DNA from 2 places in the Streptomyces sp. NBC_01257 genome. Region 1 is predicted to be linked to the other one. Evidence: riboswitches for the same ligand, from Rfam matches in the RefSeq annotation. Region 1 holds a riboswitch; the other holds the start of a gene.
The links. A riboswitch is a leader RNA that binds a small molecule or an ion and turns the genes downstream of it on or off. The one in region 1 is predicted to bind cyclic di-AMP.
Positions count from the first base shown of each region.

Region 2: linked by a shared signal. The riboswitch ahead of OG408_RS34940 (M23 family metallopeptidase) and the one ahead of OG408_RS15885 (transglycosylase family protein) in region 1 are both predicted to bind cyclic di-AMP.

Region 1 is NZ_CP108472.1:3,737,941-3,747,036, forward strand. It holds gene OG408_RS15855 (cyclopropane-fatty-acyl-phospholipid synthase family protein) at 1-610, opposite strand, end outside; gene OG408_RS15860 (NAD(P)/FAD-dependent oxidoreductase) at 928-2,313, opposite strand; gene OG408_RS15865 (Ppx/GppA phosphatase family protein) at 2,748-3,692, opposite strand; gene OG408_RS15870 (DUF501 domain-containing protein) at 3,853-4,386, opposite strand; gene OG408_RS15875 (FtsB family cell division protein) at 4,453-4,923, opposite strand; gene eno (phosphopyruvate hydratase) at 5,040-6,320, opposite strand; gene OG408_RS15885 (transglycosylase family protein) at 6,607-7,347, opposite strand; cyclic di-AMP (ydaO/yuaA leader) riboswitch at 7,352-7,525, opposite strand; gene OG408_RS15890 (transglycosylase family protein) at 7,827-8,777, opposite strand; partial or broken gene OG408_RS15895 (cytochrome P450) at 8,883-9,096, opposite strand, start outside.
Region 2 is NZ_CP108472.1:7,997,182-8,006,277, forward strand. It holds gene dxs (1-deoxy-D-xylulose-5-phosphate synthase) at 1-163, shown strand, start outside; gene OG408_RS34920 (aspartate aminotransferase family protein) at 160-1,557, shown strand; gene OG408_RS34925 (helix-turn-helix domain-containing protein) at 1,630-2,238, shown strand; gene OG408_RS34930 (DUF6126 family protein) at 2,286-2,462, shown strand; gene OG408_RS34935 (tyrosine-protein phosphatase) at 2,483-3,295, opposite strand; cyclic di-AMP (ydaO/yuaA leader) riboswitch at 3,759-3,918, shown strand; gene OG408_RS34940 (M23 family metallopeptidase) at 3,922-4,857, shown strand; gene OG408_RS34945 (SGNH/GDSL hydrolase family protein) at 5,040-5,882, shown strand; gene OG408_RS34950 (STM4011 family radical SAM protein) at 5,898-6,809, opposite strand; gene OG408_RS34955 (STM4012 family radical SAM protein) at 6,817-8,181, opposite strand; gene OG408_RS34960 (STM4013/SEN3800 family hydrolase) at 8,178-8,993, opposite strand; gene OG408_RS34965 (STM4014 family protein) at 9,031-9,096, opposite strand, start outside.

The DNA of each region.
Region 1 (9,096 bases):
CGTCCAGGAGGCGGTCGCCCTCCTTCAGGGCGAGCTTGCGGCAGACCAGGTCGAGCTTGTCGCGCTGGGCGTCCTCAAGGGTCCCGCCGTCCTCCCAGTAGGCGCAGGAGTAGACCATGGACGGGCCGAGGACCAGTGCGTAGAAGTCATTGCCCACGTCGTAGTGGTGGCTGATGGCCTCCTTGTCGCGGCGCTTGGTGTGCAGGGTGCCGGTGCGGCGCCGTACCTCCTCGGGCGGCGGCGGGGGCGGCGGCCAGGGGCCGGCCAGTTGCACCAGCCCCTTGGCGGCGGCCCGCAGCTTCGGGTCGCGGACGGGGTGGACGCTGTCCTTGGCGTCGGCCCCGCGGTCCCAGATCAGCCCGGCCATCAGGTCCAGGGCCGCGTACAGATCGCCTTCGATGTCGAGCTCGCCGGCCACCCAGGCGCGGGCCAGGCCCAGTTCGCCCGGCTTCCACAGCAGGCGGCGCAGGGCACGGCGGTTCCTGATGACGAGGACGGGGGCACCGGGCGGTCCGGATTCGCTGCCGTCCCAGGCCCGGATGCGGACCGGTAGGGGTTCTCCCAGCAACTCCTGGGCGAGAGCGGTCAGCCGCGACGCGGCGTCTGCCATGGCGCACACCTCCGTGATGGTGTTTCCCGACGTGCCCGGACATGCCCACACATGTCTCGGACCACGCCCCGGCACCCTTGGCGCCAAGGCGAGGTACACCCCCCACAACAGTTTCCGGCGGCCGGGCCATCCCGCTACCGCGCAATGGAACGGCAAAATACTTGTACGGCACATGCATCCGCCGGGGGTCCGGCCCGCACCCCTTCCCGCTGACCACCGTGCCGACCTGCGCCGATACGCCGAAGGGGCCGTCCGCACCACGGATGGCGGACGGCCCCTTCGGGCGTTGTGCGACGTACCTGAAACGAATCCGGGAGCTAGGAGGCCTTGGCCTTCTCGCCCACGGGCTTGGCGGCGGCGGGGGCCGGGGCGGGCTTGGCGGCCTCGTAGAACTCCTCGCGGGGAGTCTCCATGGCGCCGAGCGAGACGACCTCGCGCTTGAGGAACATCGCCAGGGTCCAGTCGGCGAAGATCCGGATCTTGCGGTTCCAGGTCGGCATCGCCATGCCGTGGTAGCCACGGTGCATGTACCAGGCGAGACGGCCCTTGAGCTTGATCTTCACCTTGCCCATGACGATCATCGCGACGCCCTTGTGCAGGCCGAGACCGGCGACCGCACCCTTGTTGGCGTGGCTGTAGTCGCCCTGCGGGAAGCCGCGCATCCCGGAGATGACGTTGTCACCGAGGACCTTGGCCTGACGCAGCGCGTGCTGGGCGTTCGGCGGGCACCAGGCGTTCGGGTTGCCGGCCTTGCGGCCGACCATGTCCGGAACCTGGGCGTTGTCGCCCGCGGCCCAGATGTAGTCGGTGCCCTGCACCTGGAGCTTCTCGGTGGTGTCGACGTGACCACGCGGACCGAGCGGCAGGCCGAAGCGGGCCAGCGCCGGGTTCGGCTTCACACCGGCCGTCCACACGATGGTGTTGGAGTCGACCTCCAGACCGTTCTTCAGCACCACGTGACCGTCGACGCAGGAGTCCATGGAGGTCGAGAGGAAGACCTCGACACCGCGGGACTCCAGGTGCTCCCGGCCCCAGGTGCCCAGCTTCGGGCCGACCTCGGGAAGGATCTTGTCGGCGGCGTCGACGAGGATGAAGCGCATGTCCTCGCGCTTCACGTTCGTGTAGTACTTCGCCGCGTCGCGGGCCATGTCCTCGACCTCGCCGATGGTCTCCGCGCCGGCGAAGCCGCCGCCCACGAAGACGAACGTCAGCGCCCTGCGGCGGACGTCCTCGTCGGTCGTGGAGTCGGCCTTGTCCAGCTGCTCCAGGACGTGGTTGCGCAGACCGATGGCCTCCTCGATGCCCTTCATGCCGATGCCCTGCTCGGCAAGGCCGGGGATCGGGAAGGTACGGGAGACGGCGCCCATCGCGATGACCAGGTAGTCGAAGGGCAGCTCGTAGGCCTCGCCGACGAGCGGCGCAACCGTGGCGACCTTGCGGTCCTGGTCGATGGTCGTGACTCGGCCGGTGAGGACCTCAGCCTTGGGCAGCACGCGTCGCAGCGGGACGACGACATGCCGAGGCGAGATGCTGCCGGCAGCAGCTTCGGGGAGGAAGGGCTGGTACGTCATGTACGACCGGGGGTCGACGACCGTGACGGTCGCCTCTCCATAGCGCATCTTCTTCAGGATGCGCCGAGCTGCGTACAGGCCTACGTACCCACCGCCTACTACGAGGATCCTGGGACGCTCCGTGGTGCTCATGCCATCGAGTATCCACCCCCCTCGGGGGGCACGCTCGTGAGCCCCTTCACAAGGTATGGCCCACCCTCTGCTACACTTCGCCGCCCACGTGACCCAGGTCATGACCCAGCAGGGGAACCACGACACCCCGGCGAACGTTGTTCACCGCTTGTGAGCTGGCCCTTGAGCCGCCGGGCACGGTGGACCACCACGCGGATTCACATACCCGCAACGCGCCCGGAACCCTCCCGCATCCGGGGCGCGGGACCCCGCACACCCTCCCGCAGGCCCGTTCGGAGCAGAAGTCCGCCCCCAGGGACCGAATTCCTTGTGAAGAAGTTCACGAACTTCGTCGCGCCGTGTCCCCGAAGGCACCCCCCGGGTGGCCCCGGGCCTCTCAAAAGTGCAGGCCGGAGTGCGTATGAGCAAGGCCCCCCGACGCCCCCGAAGGGCCCCTAACGGGCCGCGTAGAAGGCGATGCCGTCCAGAATGTCGTGCTCACTGACCACGACCTCACGGGCCCCGGCCCGCTCCATCAGGGCCAGCAGGATCAGCGCCCCGGAGGTGATCACGTCGACCCGCCCCGGGTGCATCGCGCCGATCGCCGCACGCTCGGCGTGGGTCGAGGCGAGGAGCCGCCCGGTGATCTCCCGGACCTGCTCCAGCGAGATCCGGGAGTGGTGGATCGCCCCGGAGTCGTACGCGTCGAGACCCAGCGCGATGGCGGCCACCGTGGTGACCGTCCCGGCGAGGCCGACGAGCGTGCCCGCCGAACCGAGCGGAACGGTCTCCTCGGCCAGGTCCAGAGCGGCCTCGACGTCCGCCCGGATCGCGTCGGCCTGCGCGGCCGTGGGCGGGTCGACGACCGCACCGTCCCGCACGAGGTGCCGCTCCGTCATCCGGACGCAGCCGATGTCCACGGACCGCGCGGCCCGCACCCGGTCATCGCCGACGACGAACTCGGTGGAGCCGCCGCCGATGTCCACGACGAGATACGGCTTCGCGAGGTCGTCGCGCCCGGCGAGCTCCTTGGTGGCCCCGTCGAACGAGAACGCGGCCTCCTGGTCACCACTGATCACCTCGGGCTCGACGCCCAGGATGTCCAGCACCCCGCGGACGAAGTCGTCCCTGTTCTCGGCATCCCGGGAGGCGGAGGTGGCGACGAAACGGATCCGCTCCGCACCGTGCTCCTTGATCACCTCCGCGTACCGCCGGCACGCGGCGAAGGTCCGCTCCAGCGCCTCGGGGGCGAGCCGGCCGGTCCGGTCGACGCCCTGGCCCAGCCGGACGATCTCCATCCGCCGGTCCAGCTCGACGAGCTCCCCCGTACCGGGGTCGGCGTCCGCGACCAGCAGACGGATCGAGTTGGTACCGCAGTCGATGGCAGCTACACGCGTCATGAGAACTCCAGAATCCAGCGAGCGGGGCCCGAGAGCGGAGCCCCCGTCCAGGCCCCTCCGGCGATTGAGGAACGGAGGGGCCAGGGGCAGCGCCACCATCCAAGCCCCTCCGGCGATTGAGGAGCGGGGGTCCGGGGGCAGCGCCCCCGGGTACGGACCGTCAGCCCTCGTCCGGCGCGCCGCACGGCGAGACGCACGGCCCCTTGCGCCACCACTCCGGCAGCATCGCGATCGCCTCGTCCCCGAGCGGGTTCACCCCCGGCCCGGCGGCCAGCGAGTGCCCCACGAGCACGTGCAGACACTTCACCCGGTCCGGCATGCCACCCGCGCTCGGGAAGCCCTCCAGCACCTCGATCGCGTCACGCCGCGCGATGTAGTCCTCGTGCGCGACCCGGTAGGCCGCAGCCAGCTCGGGGTCCGTACCGAGGCGCTCGGTCATCTCCTTCATGACCCCGTTCGCCTCCAGCGTGCCGATCGCGGACGCCGCACGCGGACACGTCAGGTAGAACGTCGTCGGGAACGGCGTGCCGTCCTCCAGCCGGGGCTGCGTCTCGACCACGTCCGGATTGCCGCACGGGCAGCGGTGCGCGATCGCGCGCAGGCCGCGCGGCGGGCGCCCCAGCTGCTGCTGGAACGCGGCGATGTCCGCGTCCGTGGGCGCGGTGGACTCGGTCTGGGGAGGGGGCGTTTCCATGCCTGCCTAGGGTCTGATCGGACTGCTCGAACTGCGGTTCTGCAGATGTACGGAAGGGGGCGCGGCTCAGCCGCGGTCGGCGCTGTCGACGCCGTCCCAGAGGTTGGAGTGCCAGGGCCGGTCGGTCTCCTCCGGCTTCCCGTTGCGCTCCTTGACCGAGTCGGGGTCGACCACGGTGTAGCCGGTCTCCCCGGGAAGAAGGTAGTGCAGGTGCTCGCGGGCCAGCCGCTTGACGTAGGCATCGTCCTGGAGCCGCGCCTTCTCGTCGCGCAGCTCCTCGGTTCGGGCCTCGGCCTCCTGCGCCAGCCGCTCCTGGTCGGCGATCTCGTCGCGCTGCGACACGTACTGACGCATCGGGTACGCGAGCGCGACGACCAGTGAGCACACCACCAGGGCCAGGAAGGCCGCCCGGCCGGTGAGCCGGGAGCGGCGTGCCTGGCGGCGGTTCTGGGACCGGTAGACGCGGGCCGCGGTCTGCTCGCCGAGCAGCCGCAGCCGGGTCGCGGTGGAGAACCGGTCCCGGTCCTTCGCGGCCATGTCTCCGCCTCCCCATTACGCACGTCCGTCCCCGCACACGGTACGGGACCGAGTGCGGGGACGGACGGAGGCCGGGGCACTTGACCCCGCCGGGCTTTACCGGGCCTGCTGTGCGGTCAGCCCTTGAAGCGCGGGAACGCCGAGCGGCCGGCGTACACCGCGGCGTCGTCGAGGATCTCCTCGATGCGCAGCAGCTGGTTGTACTTGGCGACACGGTCCGAGCGGGCCGGGGCGCCGGTCTTGATCTGGCCGCAGTTCACGGCGACCGCGAGGTCGGCGATGGTGACGTCCTCGGTCTCGCCGGAGCGGTGCGACATCATGCACTTGAAGCCGTTGCGCTGGGCCAGCTCGACGGCGTCCAGGGTCTCGGTCAGCGAACCGATCTGGTTGACCTTGACGAGCAGGGCGTTGGCGGAGCCCTCCTCGATGCCGCGGGCCAGGCGCTCCGGGTTGGTGACGAAGAGGTCGTCGCCGACGATCTGCACCTTGGCGCCGAGCTTGTCGGTGATGACCTTCCAGCCGGCCCAGTCGTCCTCGTACAGCGGGTCCTCGATGGAGACCAGCGGGTACGCGGAGACGAGCTCCTCGTAGTACTCGGTCATCTCGGCGGCCGAGCGGGACTTGCCCTCGAACTCGTACTTGCCGTCCTTGTAGAACTCCGAGGCGGCGACGTCGAGCGCGAGCGCGATGTCCTTGCCCGGGGCGTAACCGGCCTCCTTGATGGCCTCGACGATGAGGTCGAGGGCCGCGCGGTTCGACTCCAGGTTCGGCGCGAAGCCGCCCTCGTCGCCGAGGCCGGTGGACAGGCCCTTGGTCTTCAGGACCTTCTTCAGCGTGTGGTAGACCTCGGCGCCCCAGCGCAGGGCCTCGGAGAAGGACTCCGCGCCGATCGGCGCGATCATGAACTCCTGGATGTCCACGTTGGAGTCGGCGTGCGACCCACCGTTGAGGATGTTCATCATCGGGACGGGCAGCAGGTGCGCGTTCGGGCCACCGAGGTAGCGGAACAGCGGCAGGTCCGAGGCCTCGGAGGCGGCGTGGGCGACGGCGAGCGAGACGCCGAGGATGGCGTTGGCGCCGAGCGAGCCCTTGTTCTCGGTGGCGTCCAGGTCGAACATCGCCTGGTCGATCAGCCGCTGCTCGGTCGCGTCGTAGCCGACGAGCTCCGGGCCGATCTGCTCGATCACGGCGAGGACGGCCTTCTCGACGCCCTTGCCCTGGTAGCGGTTGGGGTCTCCGTCGCGAAGCTCAATGGCCTCGAACGCACCGGTGGAGGCGCCGGACGGGACGGCAGCACGGCCCGTGCTGCCGTCGTCGAGGCCAACCTCGACCTCGACCGTGGGGTTTCCGCGGGAGTCGAGGATTTCCCGGGCTACGACGACGTCGATGGACGGCACGAGGCATCTCCTTCTGGGATATGACGCTGGTTGTGCAGGGTCACTTTGGCCTTGCGACAAGAGCCTAACCGGCCCGGCCGCCTCAGTCGGCCGACCGCCCGTCCCCTGGGACGAAAAAGGACCCAAGGGCAGGCATAGCAGGGCAAAGCTCCAGAAATTTACTGGCAAGTAACTACAACAGTTGAACGATCAGCGCCGAAACCGGCCGACCCCGGCCCGGCACGCACGGGGGGAAGGTGCGCGCCGGGCCGGGGCGGCCGGAGTGTTCAGCGAGGAGAGATCGCGACTACTTCGTCAGGTGGAGCTGCTGGCCCGGGTAGATCAGGTCGGCGTCCTTGACGATGTCCTTGTTCAGCTCGAAGAGGTGCTTCCAGCCACCCTCGACCTTGTGGTCGGCGGCGATCTCGCTCAGGGAGTCACCGGTGACGACCTTGTACTCGCCGTCACCCTTCTTGACCTTCTTGCCGGTCGGGGTGGTGACCGTCTTCGACTCGGCCTTGGGGGCGGTCGAACGGTCCGAGCGGTTGGTGGCGGGGGCCTCGGTGCGCTCGGCCTTCTTCGGCTCGGCCTGCTTCGGCGCGGCCTCGGTCTTCGGCGCGGCCTCCGTCTTGGCGGCGGAGGAGCCGGTGTCGACGCCCGGGTCGACACCGTCGTTGCTCAGGTTGCCGGCACCGGCGCAGGACCAGGCGCCCGGGCCCTGCATGTCGAGGAGCTTCTCGGCGACAGCGATCTGCTGCGACTTGGTCGCCAGGTCGGCGCGGGCCGCGTACTGCGTACCGCCGGCGGCCGCCCAGCTGGACTGCGAGAACTGCAGGCCGCCGTAGTAGCCGTTGCCGGTGTTGATGGACCAGTTGCCACCGGACTCGCACTGGGCGACGGCGTCCCACGTGGACACGGAGGCGGCGGAGGCGCCGGTGGCACCCATCAGGGGCACGGCGATGGCGGCACCGGTGACACCGGCGAGCGTGGCGATACGGACGGCCTTGGACGGGCGACGGTGCTTGTTGCCCTTGCTGTTGAGCAGCATCGAGACTTCTCCTCACCGACGCCTACGAGGTGAGCTGTCGGGTTCGGGCCAAGTGAGTTGCCCGGTCGTGCGTCCTAGCGCACGACTTAACCCCTAGCCGTTCCCGATGCGTCGCGTTCGACGACCGGGCCCGGCGCCTACCTGGGTCCCCCGCTCCTGCCTACGGCGCTTTACGCGTCTGTTCCCTTCGACCGACGGCAGGATTCGGCGTGACGGTCGACGGGGCCCGCGGTGCGAGCGGTTCCGACCGTAAACACACGCAACCCCCACATTCAAAGATGGACATACCGGATAAACAGCCCTTACTTGCATCCGAAGAACGACTGTTTCCGCAGGTGGGAACGGATGCGGGCGGACCTCCCGGACAAGACACGCCAGTTCACGCAAAGAGACCCATGTCTCACTTAGTCGAAAGTGGGACATAGGCCTCTTAACTACCCCAGTTTTCAGGGTGTTTTCAGCTGATCATCAGACTGCGCTCATTCGGCCTTCACGCCGAGATCGAGGCTCTGGCCAGGCAGGATGAGGTCCGGATCGGACCCCACCTCGGCCTTGTTGGCCTCGTACAGCGCGGCCCAGCCGCCGGACAGCTTCTGTGCATCAGCAATGGCCCACAGGTTGTCGCCGGCGCGGACGGTGTACGTCCCGTCGGCGGCCGGGGCGCCCGTGTCGCGTGCGTCACCACTGCCGCGCGAGGCATGCCGCCCCGAGTCCCGGTCACTGCCGCCACCGGTCTGCCGCGTCTCCTCGGGGGCCGGAGCGCCGCGGTGCTTGCCGCTCTTCTCCTTCGCCGGGTCCGAGGCGTCGTCCGAGGGCGTGGTGGACGGCGTGGCGGACGGGGACGCCGAGGCGTCCGCCTTCCCGCCGCCGTCCGTCGCGTCGTCGGTCGCGTCGTCCGCCGAGTCCGACGGGTTCATCGCATCACCGGCCGCGTCACCGGCCGCGTCGTCCGACGCACCGGTCCCCGCGGACGGGTCCGTGTCCGCGGACGGGTCGGTGCTGCCGGACGGCTCGGGGGAGGGCGTGGTGCCCGGGTCCACACCCGGCAGGCCGCTGTCCGCGACGAGACCGGAGATGACCGCACAGCTGGGCCACGCCTTCGGCCCCTGGTCCTCCAGGACCTTCTCCGCCACGGCGATCTGCTGCGAGCGGCTGGCGAGGTCGGCACGCTCGGCGTACGACTCGCCGCCGTACGACTTCCAGACCTCCTGCGAGAACTGCAGGCCGCCGTAGTAGCCGTTGCCGAGGTCGGCGCTCCACATGCCGCCGCTCTCGCACTCGGCCACCCGGTCCCAGGTCGAGGCGTCTGCGGCGTGCGCGCCCGCCGCGCCGAGCAGCGGGATGGCGATGGCGGAACCGGTCACGCCTGCGGCGACGATGATCGCGGGTGCCTGCCGAGGGCGACGGTGTCTGCCGTTCGCGGAGCCCATGGGAATGCCTTCCGTGTGACTGACAAGTGACTGGTGAGTCGAACGGTGAACCTAGCGGGACTCGAACGTGTGTCACAAGTCGATGCAGCAGAGATCACGTGAAAGTCACAGAGTTGACAGAGTGTCACCTTGCCCGCGCGCCGGGCCGGGGGTGAACTCCACCGGCAAGGTGCGCAGTCCACGCATGATGAGCCCACCACGCCACCGCAAATCGGCAGGTTCCCCCGCAAGTCGCAGATCCGGAAGGCGCTTCAGGAGCGTGGCGAGCGCGGCCTGCCCCTCCAGCCGGGCGAGCGGCGCTCCCAGGCAGTAGTGGATT
Region 2 (9,096 bases), 4.3 Mb from region 1:
GCAGTTCCTGGCCCACGGCAAACGGGCCGAGGTCCTGGCCGACATCGGACTCACCCCGGTCGAGATCGCGGGCCGGATCAGCGCCGCACTGGCCGCCAGGGAAGCGGCCACGGGCAAGGGGCGGCACACCCAGGGCAACGGTCACAAGGAGAGCGGGGCATGAACGACGACGGGCCCAAGGGCTTCGATCTGGCACAGCTCCTCGCGGAGCGCGGCGCCGAACGCTACGAGCTGCACACCAAGCACCTCAACCACCAGCTCCCGCGCATGCTGCACACCATCGGCTTCGACAAGGTCTACGAACGGGCCGAGGGTGCGCACTTCTGGGACGCGGAGGGCAACGACTACCTGGACATGCTCGCCGGCTTCGGGGTGATGGGGCTCGGCCGGCACCACCCCGTCGTACGCAAGGCGCTGCACGACGTCCTGGACGCCTCGCTCGCCGACCTCACCCGCTTCGACTGCCAGCCCCTGCCGGGCCTGCTGGCCGAGAAGCTGCTCACGCACAGCCCGCACCTGGACCGGGTGTTCTTCGGGAACAGCGGTACGGAAGCGGTGGAGACGGCCCTCAAGTTCGCCCGGTACGCCACCGGGAAGCCGAGGATCCTGTACTGCACGCACGCCTTCCACGGGCTGACCACCGGATCCCTCTCGGTCAACGGCGAGGACGGATTCCGTGACGGCTTCGCCCCGCTGCTGCCCGACACCGCCATCGAGCTCGGTGACCTCGACGGCCTGCGCCGTGAGCTCAGGCGCGGCGACGTGGCCGGGCTGGTCGTCGAGCCGATCCAGGGCAAGGGGGTGCACGCCTCGCCGCCCGGCTTCCTGCGGGAGGCCCAGGAACTGCTGCACAAGCACAAGGCACTGCTCATCGCGGACGAGGTGCAGACCGGTCTGGGCAGGACCGGGGACTTCTACGCGTACCAGCACGAGGACGGGGTGGAACCGGACCTGGTCTGTGTCGCCAAGGCGCTCTCCGGCGGATATGTGCCGGTCGGGGCGACGTTCGGCAAGGACTGGATCTTCAAACGCGTCTACTCCTCGATGGACCGGGTCCTGGTCCACTCGGCGAGCTTCGGATCCAACGCCCAGGCGATGGCGGCCGGACTCGCGGTCCTCTCGGTGATGGAGGACGAGGAGACGGTGGCGCACGCCCGGCGCATCGGCGACCTGCTGCGCGAACGGCTGGCGGCGCTGGTCGACCGGTACGAGCTGCTGCACGAGGTGCGCGGGCGCGGGCTGATGATCGGCATCGAGTTCGGCCGGCCCACGTCACTGAAGCTGCGCAGCCGCTGGACCATGCTGCAGGCGGCCCGCAAGGGGCTCTTCGCGCAGATGGTGGTCGTGCCGCTCCTCCAGAAGCACCGGATCCTGACGCAGGTCTCCGGCGACCACCTGGAAGTGATCAAGCTGATTCCGCCGCTGGTGATCGACGAGGCGGACGTGGACCGTTTCGTGGCCGCGTTCACGGCCGTCATGGACGACGCGCACAGTGGCGGCGGGCTGATGTGGGACTTCGGCCGGACCCTGGTGAAGCAGGCCGTCGCCAACCGCTGACCGGCCGGATGGTGGTTTTGCCTCGGAGGCAAGAAATTTGCCTCCGAGGAAAGATCCTGGCCCAATGGAGGCATGAATCCTCCAGAAGGAGGGGCGGCCGATGAGCTGCCCGGGGTCGCACCGCGCCTGCGCGATCTGCGCCGCAGCCGTGGTCTCACCCTGGAGACCGCCGCCCAGCGGGCCGGGCTCTCGCCGGCTCACCTCTCCCGGCTCGAAACGGGCCGGCGGCAGCCCTCGCTGCCGATGCTGCTCGGTCTCGCCAGGATCTACGGTACGACGGTCTCCGAGCTGCTCGGCGAGGTCCCCCCGGAACGTGACGCGATCGTCCGCGGCCGCAGGTTCGAGGGCGCCGAGGCCGACGGCTGGATGTACCAGCAGGCCGGCGGTTCCGGCCGTGCGATGCAGGCGCTGCGGGTCCGGGTCCCGCACGGCGCCCAGGGCGACCTGGTGCGCGTCCATCCCGGCGAGGAGTGGCTGTACGTCCTGGCCGGGCACCTCCGGGTGACCCTCGGGGAGACCGTGCACGACCTCGCACCCGGGGACAGCGCGCACTTCGACTCGCTCACCCCGCACCGGATCGCGGCCCTGGACCACGACGGTGCCGAGCTGCTCTTCGTCCACACCCTGCTGCAGAGCCCCGCCGCCGAGCTGTGCCTCGGCAGCGGGATCCACCGACGCTGAGGCGCCGTCCCCGCCACCGGCCCACCGGCCGCCAGAGAGGACTTCTCATGTCCGATTCCGAGAACTACGACCCGCTCGGCCCGGGCCGGCCCAAGAACTACGACCCGCAGGAGAAGAAGATGCCCCGCGGGCTCGTCATCAGGCTCTTCGCCTATCTGGTGGCCGGGCACGTCATCGCGGGCTTCCTCTACCTGCTGTTCGCGGTGGGGATGCACAACCAGTAGGCGGGGGCCCGGCGGACCGCCTAGGCCTCGTCGAGCAGGCGCTCGCGCAGCCGCTCCCGGGTCTCGGGAGTGATCTTCAGGCCGTCGGAGAGGTAGCGCTCGGTGCTGCCCCAGGTCTCGTCGATGGTGGCGAAGGACGCGGCCAGGTAGTCGGGGTGGGCGCCGAAGAGCGGATTGAGCAGCTCCATCACCTCGGGCGACATGCCGGCGGGGGAGGTGTCGCTGCGGGTGACCTTGTAGCGGCGGTGTGCGTCGTTGGACTTGAGGTAGTCGCCCTCGATGGCCTCGCGCTCGACGCCGACGGCCAGCAGGGACACCGCGATCGAGATCCCCGCGCGGTCCTTGCCCGCGGCGCAGTGCATCAGAGCAGGCATGCTGTCCTCGGCCAGGGCGTGCAGCACCCGGCTGTGCTCGGCCGTGCGGTCCAGGATGATCCGGCGGTAGGAGGCGACCATGCGGTGCGTCCCCTTGCCGTCGGCGAGGATCGACCGCAGCTCGTCCATGTTGCCGTCGCGCACCATCCGCCAGAACTCCGCGCCGTCCGCCGGGTCGCTGAGCGGAATGCTCACGTTGCGGACGCCCGGCAGCTCGACGTCCAGGCCGTCCAGCTTGTGGTCGGCGACGTTGCGGAAGTCGAAGACGGTGTGCAGCCCCAGGGTCCCGAGGAACGCGGCGTCCTCGGCCGTGGCGTGCGCCAGGTGGCCACTGCGGTAGAGCCGCCCGAACCGCACCCGGCGGCCGTCCGAGGTGGGCAGCCCGCCCACGTCACGGAAATTGCGGACACCCGCCAGCTCGGGCTCCGTCGACGGGGTCTGCGGCAGCTGCTGCGTCACGGTCACTCCTGGAGGCTCTGCCACCGGCGCGTGTCGCCGACGGGTCCACTCTCGTGACGATACGACATTGATTCCTCGGACAATCATCTCGGTCACGCCCCCGTTTCGCGCCTGCTCCGACCCCTCGCGCGGGGGTCGGTCCCGGGTGGATGTCCCGATCGGGGGAGGGCGGTGGGCATGACATGTCCGTATTGAGGCATTTAGTCGAACATGCCCCGCTTATGCGGGAGATGATGACCCTCTCGTGAGCGGGATCATATCCGTGACGGTGTGTGGTGATGCCGCGGTGGGGTAGTCCGTGCACCGCGCGGAAAGCCAAGATCCGTAATCCACGGAGTGTGACCGGAATTCCGCACCGAATTTCCGGCCCGGAATCCGATGAGGAACCCGTGGCTTGTTTCCGCCGTCCCGGCTCGCTTACGTTCGCTGTCAATCCGGACGGACCGCCTAATCCTGCCGCCGTCCGGAATTCGCACCCACTCACCGCGTGGCAGGAGCGGGGGAACCAGGTAAGCCGCCGACCGGGTAATCCGGCCGGCTCGGGGTGAAGTCGCGCCAGTCGCGACCGGACATCTCCAGTCCGAACCCGACAGCTCACCTCGCAGGCGCCGGAGAGGAAAACCTTCATGCCCATATCGGGTAAGCACCGCCGTCCCAAGTCCAGCACCATCGCCCGTGGCGTCGTCGTCGCGAGTGCCGGCGGAGCCGTCATCGCGCTTCCGCTGCTCGGCGCCACCGGTGCCAACGCCGCGGAGCAGGCCGCTCCCGCGACCTCGAAGTCGGCCGCCGCCACGCACGCCACCCCGGCCAAGCCGGTGGCGAAGGAGCAGGCCGGCTCCAGGACGTACTCCGTGGTCTCCGGCGACTACCTCTCGAAGATCGCCGCCCAGCACAAGCTCAAGGGCGGCTGGGAGAAGCTGTACCAGGACAACCGCAAGGTCGTCGGCGACGACCCGAGCCTGATCTTCCCGGGCATGAAGCTGACGCTCGGCGGCAAGTCCGCGGCGCAGACCTCCACCGGCGCCACCACCCCGTCGAAGGCCCCCTCCAAGGCCCCGGCGAAGACCGAGACGAAGGCCTCCACGGTCTCCAACTCGTCCTCCTCCGACGCCTCCTCCTCCAAGGAGACCTCGGCCCCGGCGACCCAGAGCGACAGCTCCGGCTACGTCCACCCGGTCCCGGGCAACCACACCACCGCCTACCGTGCCTCCGGCGCCAGCTGGTCCAGCGGCAGCCACACCGGCATCGACTTCCCCGTCGCCACCGGCACGAGCGTGAAGGCCATCACCTCCGGCACCGTCGTCACCGCCGGCTGGGGCGGCGCGTACGGCAACGAGGTCGTCATCAAGCACGCCGACGGCCACTACTCGCAGTACGGCCACATGTCCTCGCTCTCCGTCTCGGCGGGCCAGACCGTGACCGCGGGCCAGCAGGTCGGCCTCTCCGGCGCCACCGGCAACGCCACCGGCCCGCACCTCCACTTCGAGGTCCGCACGGGCCCGGCGTACGGCTCGGACATCGACCCGATCGCCTACCTGGCGTCGCACGGGATCAACGTCTGATCCAGCAACACCGGTCCGGTGATCCGGGCCTGAGCAATGCATAGAGGGACGGTGTGCGGCGGCGCACCGTCCCTCTGCTTATTCCCCCTTTACCAAAAACTGACCGGGTGGTCTATCTCACCACCCGTCAACCCCTTATTACGGTCGCGTAGGTCACATTCGGCGGTGCAGGATAAGCCCTTGTGGCAGACGATTCGAACAACATCCAGCAGGGCGTCAACAACAGACAGGGCGCCATCGGGTCGTACGCGGCGATTGGCGACAGCTTCACCGAGGGAGTCGGCGACCCCGGCCCGGACGGAACGTTCGTCGGCTGGGCCGACCGGTTCGCGGTACTCCTCGCGGACCAGCTCCCGGGCACCGGCGCGACGGGCGCCACGGGCCCCGCGCACGGGAATTTCCGATACGCCAATCTCGCCGTACGAGGACGCCTCCTCGACCAGATAGTCGAGGAGCAGGTGCCGCGCGCCAGGGAACTCGCCCCCGATCTGGTGAGCTTCTGCGCGGGCGGCAACGACATCATCCGGCCGGGCACCGACCCCGACGACGTGGCCGAACGCTTCGAGCGCGCGGTCGCCGAACTGACCAGGTCGGTCGGCACCGTCATGGTCACCACCGGCTTCGACACCCGCAACGTTCCCGTGCTGCGCCATCTGCGCGGCAAGATCGCCACCTACACGGCCCATGTGCGGTCCATCGCCGACCGCTACGACTGCCCCGTCCTCGACCTCTGGTCCCTGCGCTCGGTGCAGGACCGGCGGGCCTGGGACGACGACCGGCTGCACCTGTCGCCCGAGGGACACACCCGGGTCGCGCTGCGCGCCGCCCAGGTCCTCGGCCTTGACGTGCCGGCCGACCCGGACCAGGCGTGGCCGCCGCAGGTGCAGCGCGGAACATTCGAAGTACGGCGCGACGACATCCACTGGGCGCGCGAGTACCTGGTCCCGTGGATCGGCAGGCGGTTGCGCGGCGAGTCCTCGGGGGACCACGTCGGGGCCAAGCGGCCCGACCTGCTGCCTCTCTGAGGGACCCCGCTGTCCTCAGTCCCCCCGGGTACCCGGACCACCGGCCGGGGTGCCCGGGGGGACTGACGCCGGCGGGGGCGTCGCCGGTATGCGCTCCAGTACACCGCCCGCGAAGACGTCGTACAGCGGCAGCGTCTCCAGGTGCACATAGCCGATGTGGCAGTCGCAGACGGCCAGCGGGCAGGCCCGCGGCCCCAGCGCCCGGCGGTAGCTGCCGTCGTAGAGATTGCCGAGCTCGGCCCGGACGAAATGGCAGCGGCGCACCGTGCCGTCACCGTCCACCGAGATCACCGACTCACCGGTCCGGCACGGCAGACCGGCCGAGCGGTGCGGATGGCGGCTGTACGGGAACAGCGGGTCGACCGCCGTCCACCGGTCCGCCTCCTCGTCCGTGTAGGTGTGCCCCTCGGCGGCGTTGACCCAGAGGTAGACCTCGTCGGGCAGGGCCGCCCGCAGCCGCCGCGCCTCGTCGAGATGGCCGTCGAGACCGACCACCCCCACGCTGTGCCGGATCCCCAGGGACGCCAGCTCCCCGCACCGGGCGAGGAAACGCTCGTACGGTGTCTGGCCCGGGTGGTACGTGCACCAGAGCGCGATCTTGTCGCGGCCCGCCGTGCCCGCGGCGGCCAGCCACTGCGTACGGCCGCTGAGGTTCGTCTGGATCGCCACCCGGCGGATGTGCGGCAGCCGGGACAGCTCGACCAGTGCCCGGCGGTACCAGGAGCGCACCAGGCCCTCGCCCCACGGTGTGAACAGCACCGAGATCCGGTCCCCGGTCTGCGCCGCCGCCCACGCCGTGAACCGCTCCAGCGCGGCCCGGTCGGCCCGCAGCTGCTCCCGGCTGTCACGCCGCTTGGCGAACGGGCAGTAGGGGCAGTCGTAGTCGCACGACGCGAGGGGGCCGCGGTAGAGGATCGTCAGGTCCATACGGGGCTCACTTCAGCTCGTACGCGGCCATCGCGGCCCGTACGGCGGGGGAGAAGAGGTCGGGGCCCAGCGCGTCGGAGTGGGCGAGGCCCTCGGGGGACAGCCGCAGCAGGCCGCCGGCCGCCGCGCCCGCGTCGAGCCAGCCCCGGTCCCCGAACCGCGCCAGCTCCTCGGGGAAGTCCTCGTGGGGCGACGTACCGAAACGCTCGCGGTACTCGGACACGTGCAGCCCCTCGGCCTGCAGCACGGACTGCAGGAGGTGACGGCGGCGCGCCTCGTCCCCGTCGGTGAACCGTCCCACCTCCGCGTGCGAGAAGTCCTCGGTGGCGGTGTAGCCGTCGATGATCGCCCGCACCTCGCGCATCTCCACCGCGTAGTCGAAGGAGTAGTGCAGCCGCGAGGTGTACGAACGGGCGCCGCAGCCCAGGCCGATCATGCCGTCCGTCTGGCAGGCGTAGTCGTCGGGGCCGTCCGTCCGCGGGGCGTCCGCGCGGCGGAACATGCGCATCGACACCTGCTCGTAGCCGTGGGAGAGGAGATGATCGCGGCCGGCCCGGTACAGCCGCAGCCGCTGCTCGTCCCAGGCCGCGTCCGCCGCCGCCTCCCCGGCGGCCCCGAGCCGGCCCAGTCCGGTCAGCGGACGCACGTACAGCGGGTACAGATACAGCTCCTCGGGCCGCCACTCCAGAGCCGCGTCCAGTGAGGTGCGCCAGCTGCGCCCGGTCTGGCCGTCGATGCCGTAGATCAGGTCGATGTTGAGGAGCGGGATGCGGGTCTCCCTGATCAGTCCGAGGGCCTTCTCCACATCGGCGCGGCGCTGCGGACGGACCGCCGCCCGGGCCTCGGCCTCGACGAAGCTCTGCACCCCGATGCTGATCCTGGTCGTCCCCCGGTCGGCCAGGACGGCCAGCCGGTCGGCGGTGGCGGTCGACGGCGAGGTCTCCACGGACAGCGGCACGGAGCGCAGATCGGCGCCCATGCGCTTCTCCGCGATGTCGCACAGCCGCTCCAGCTCGCCCGCCGTCAGGTACGTGGGTGTCCCGCCGCCGAACGCGGCGGCGGCGAAGCGCACCGGTTCCTCGTGGCCCAGGGCGTGCCGCACGGCCGACGCCTGCCGGTCCAGCGCGTCGAGGTAGCGGGTGGTGAGCTCGTCCGGCGCGCCGATCCGGGTGAAGAGGTTGCAGAAGCCGCAGCGGACCTCGCAGAAGGGTATGTGGAGATAGAGCGAGAGCGCGTCCTTGCGCTCACCCGCCCACAGCTCGCTCAGCGCGGGCCGCCCCTCGGGGTGCTCGGAGAGTCTGCTGTACGCCGTCTTGTGCGGATAGGCGTAGACGTAGCTCTGGTACGGGCGGACGGTGTGCAGGCCGGTCATCGTGCGGAGGCCCCCGGTTCCAGGAAGAAGTGCGCGTACGGAACGGTCCACACGGACTCGTGACCGAGCCGGTGACCGGTGTAGCCGTCGTCGCCGTACGCCGTGCCGTGGTCGGAGCAGACGATGGCGAAGGCGCGGCGGCGACTGCTCACGGCGGCGAAGAGGCGCCCGATGTGGGCGTCCACGTACTCCAGCGCGGCGGCGTGGGTGGCGCGGGTGTCGCCCGCGTCGCGGGTGGCACCCGGGCGGTGGAACCAGTTCGGCTGGTGCAGGGCCGACACGTTCACGAAGAGGAAGAGCCTCTGGCCGGCCGGGAGCTCTCCGACCACCTGCTCGGCGCGGGCCACCTGGGCCTCGAACGAGGTCGGCGAGGCGACACCGAACTCCGGCTCCCAGTGCGCCTCCTGGAACATTCCGGGCAGCACCGAGCCCAGTGGCGCCCGTTGGTTGAAGAACCCCACTCCGCCGATGCACACCGTGCGATAGCCGGTCCGCGCCAGGCCCGAGACCAGATCGGGCGTGTCGAAGACGAAGGTGCGCTCCGCCGTCGTCTCACTGCCGGCGAACCGTGCGGCGAACAGCCGGGGGTGCGGGCCGGGGGAGGCGGGGGTGGGCAGGAACCCGGCGAAGATCGCCTGGTGCGAGGCGAAGGTGAAGCTGCCCGGGGCGTGGCGCTTCTCCCACACGCCGCCCGGAAGATGCCGGGCCAGATGCGGGATGCGCCCGGCGGCGGCGAGCTCCGCCGCCACGTCGTACCGCAGGGTGTCCAGGGTGACGAGCAGCAGATCGTGGCTGCCCACGACCTCGCTCATGTCGGGACCGGTGGCGGCCATGACGCCGGAGGGGGGTTCAGGACGGTGCGCTGACACGGTGGTTCCTTGATCGGTTCAGTACGGCGGCGACCTGCGCCGCGTA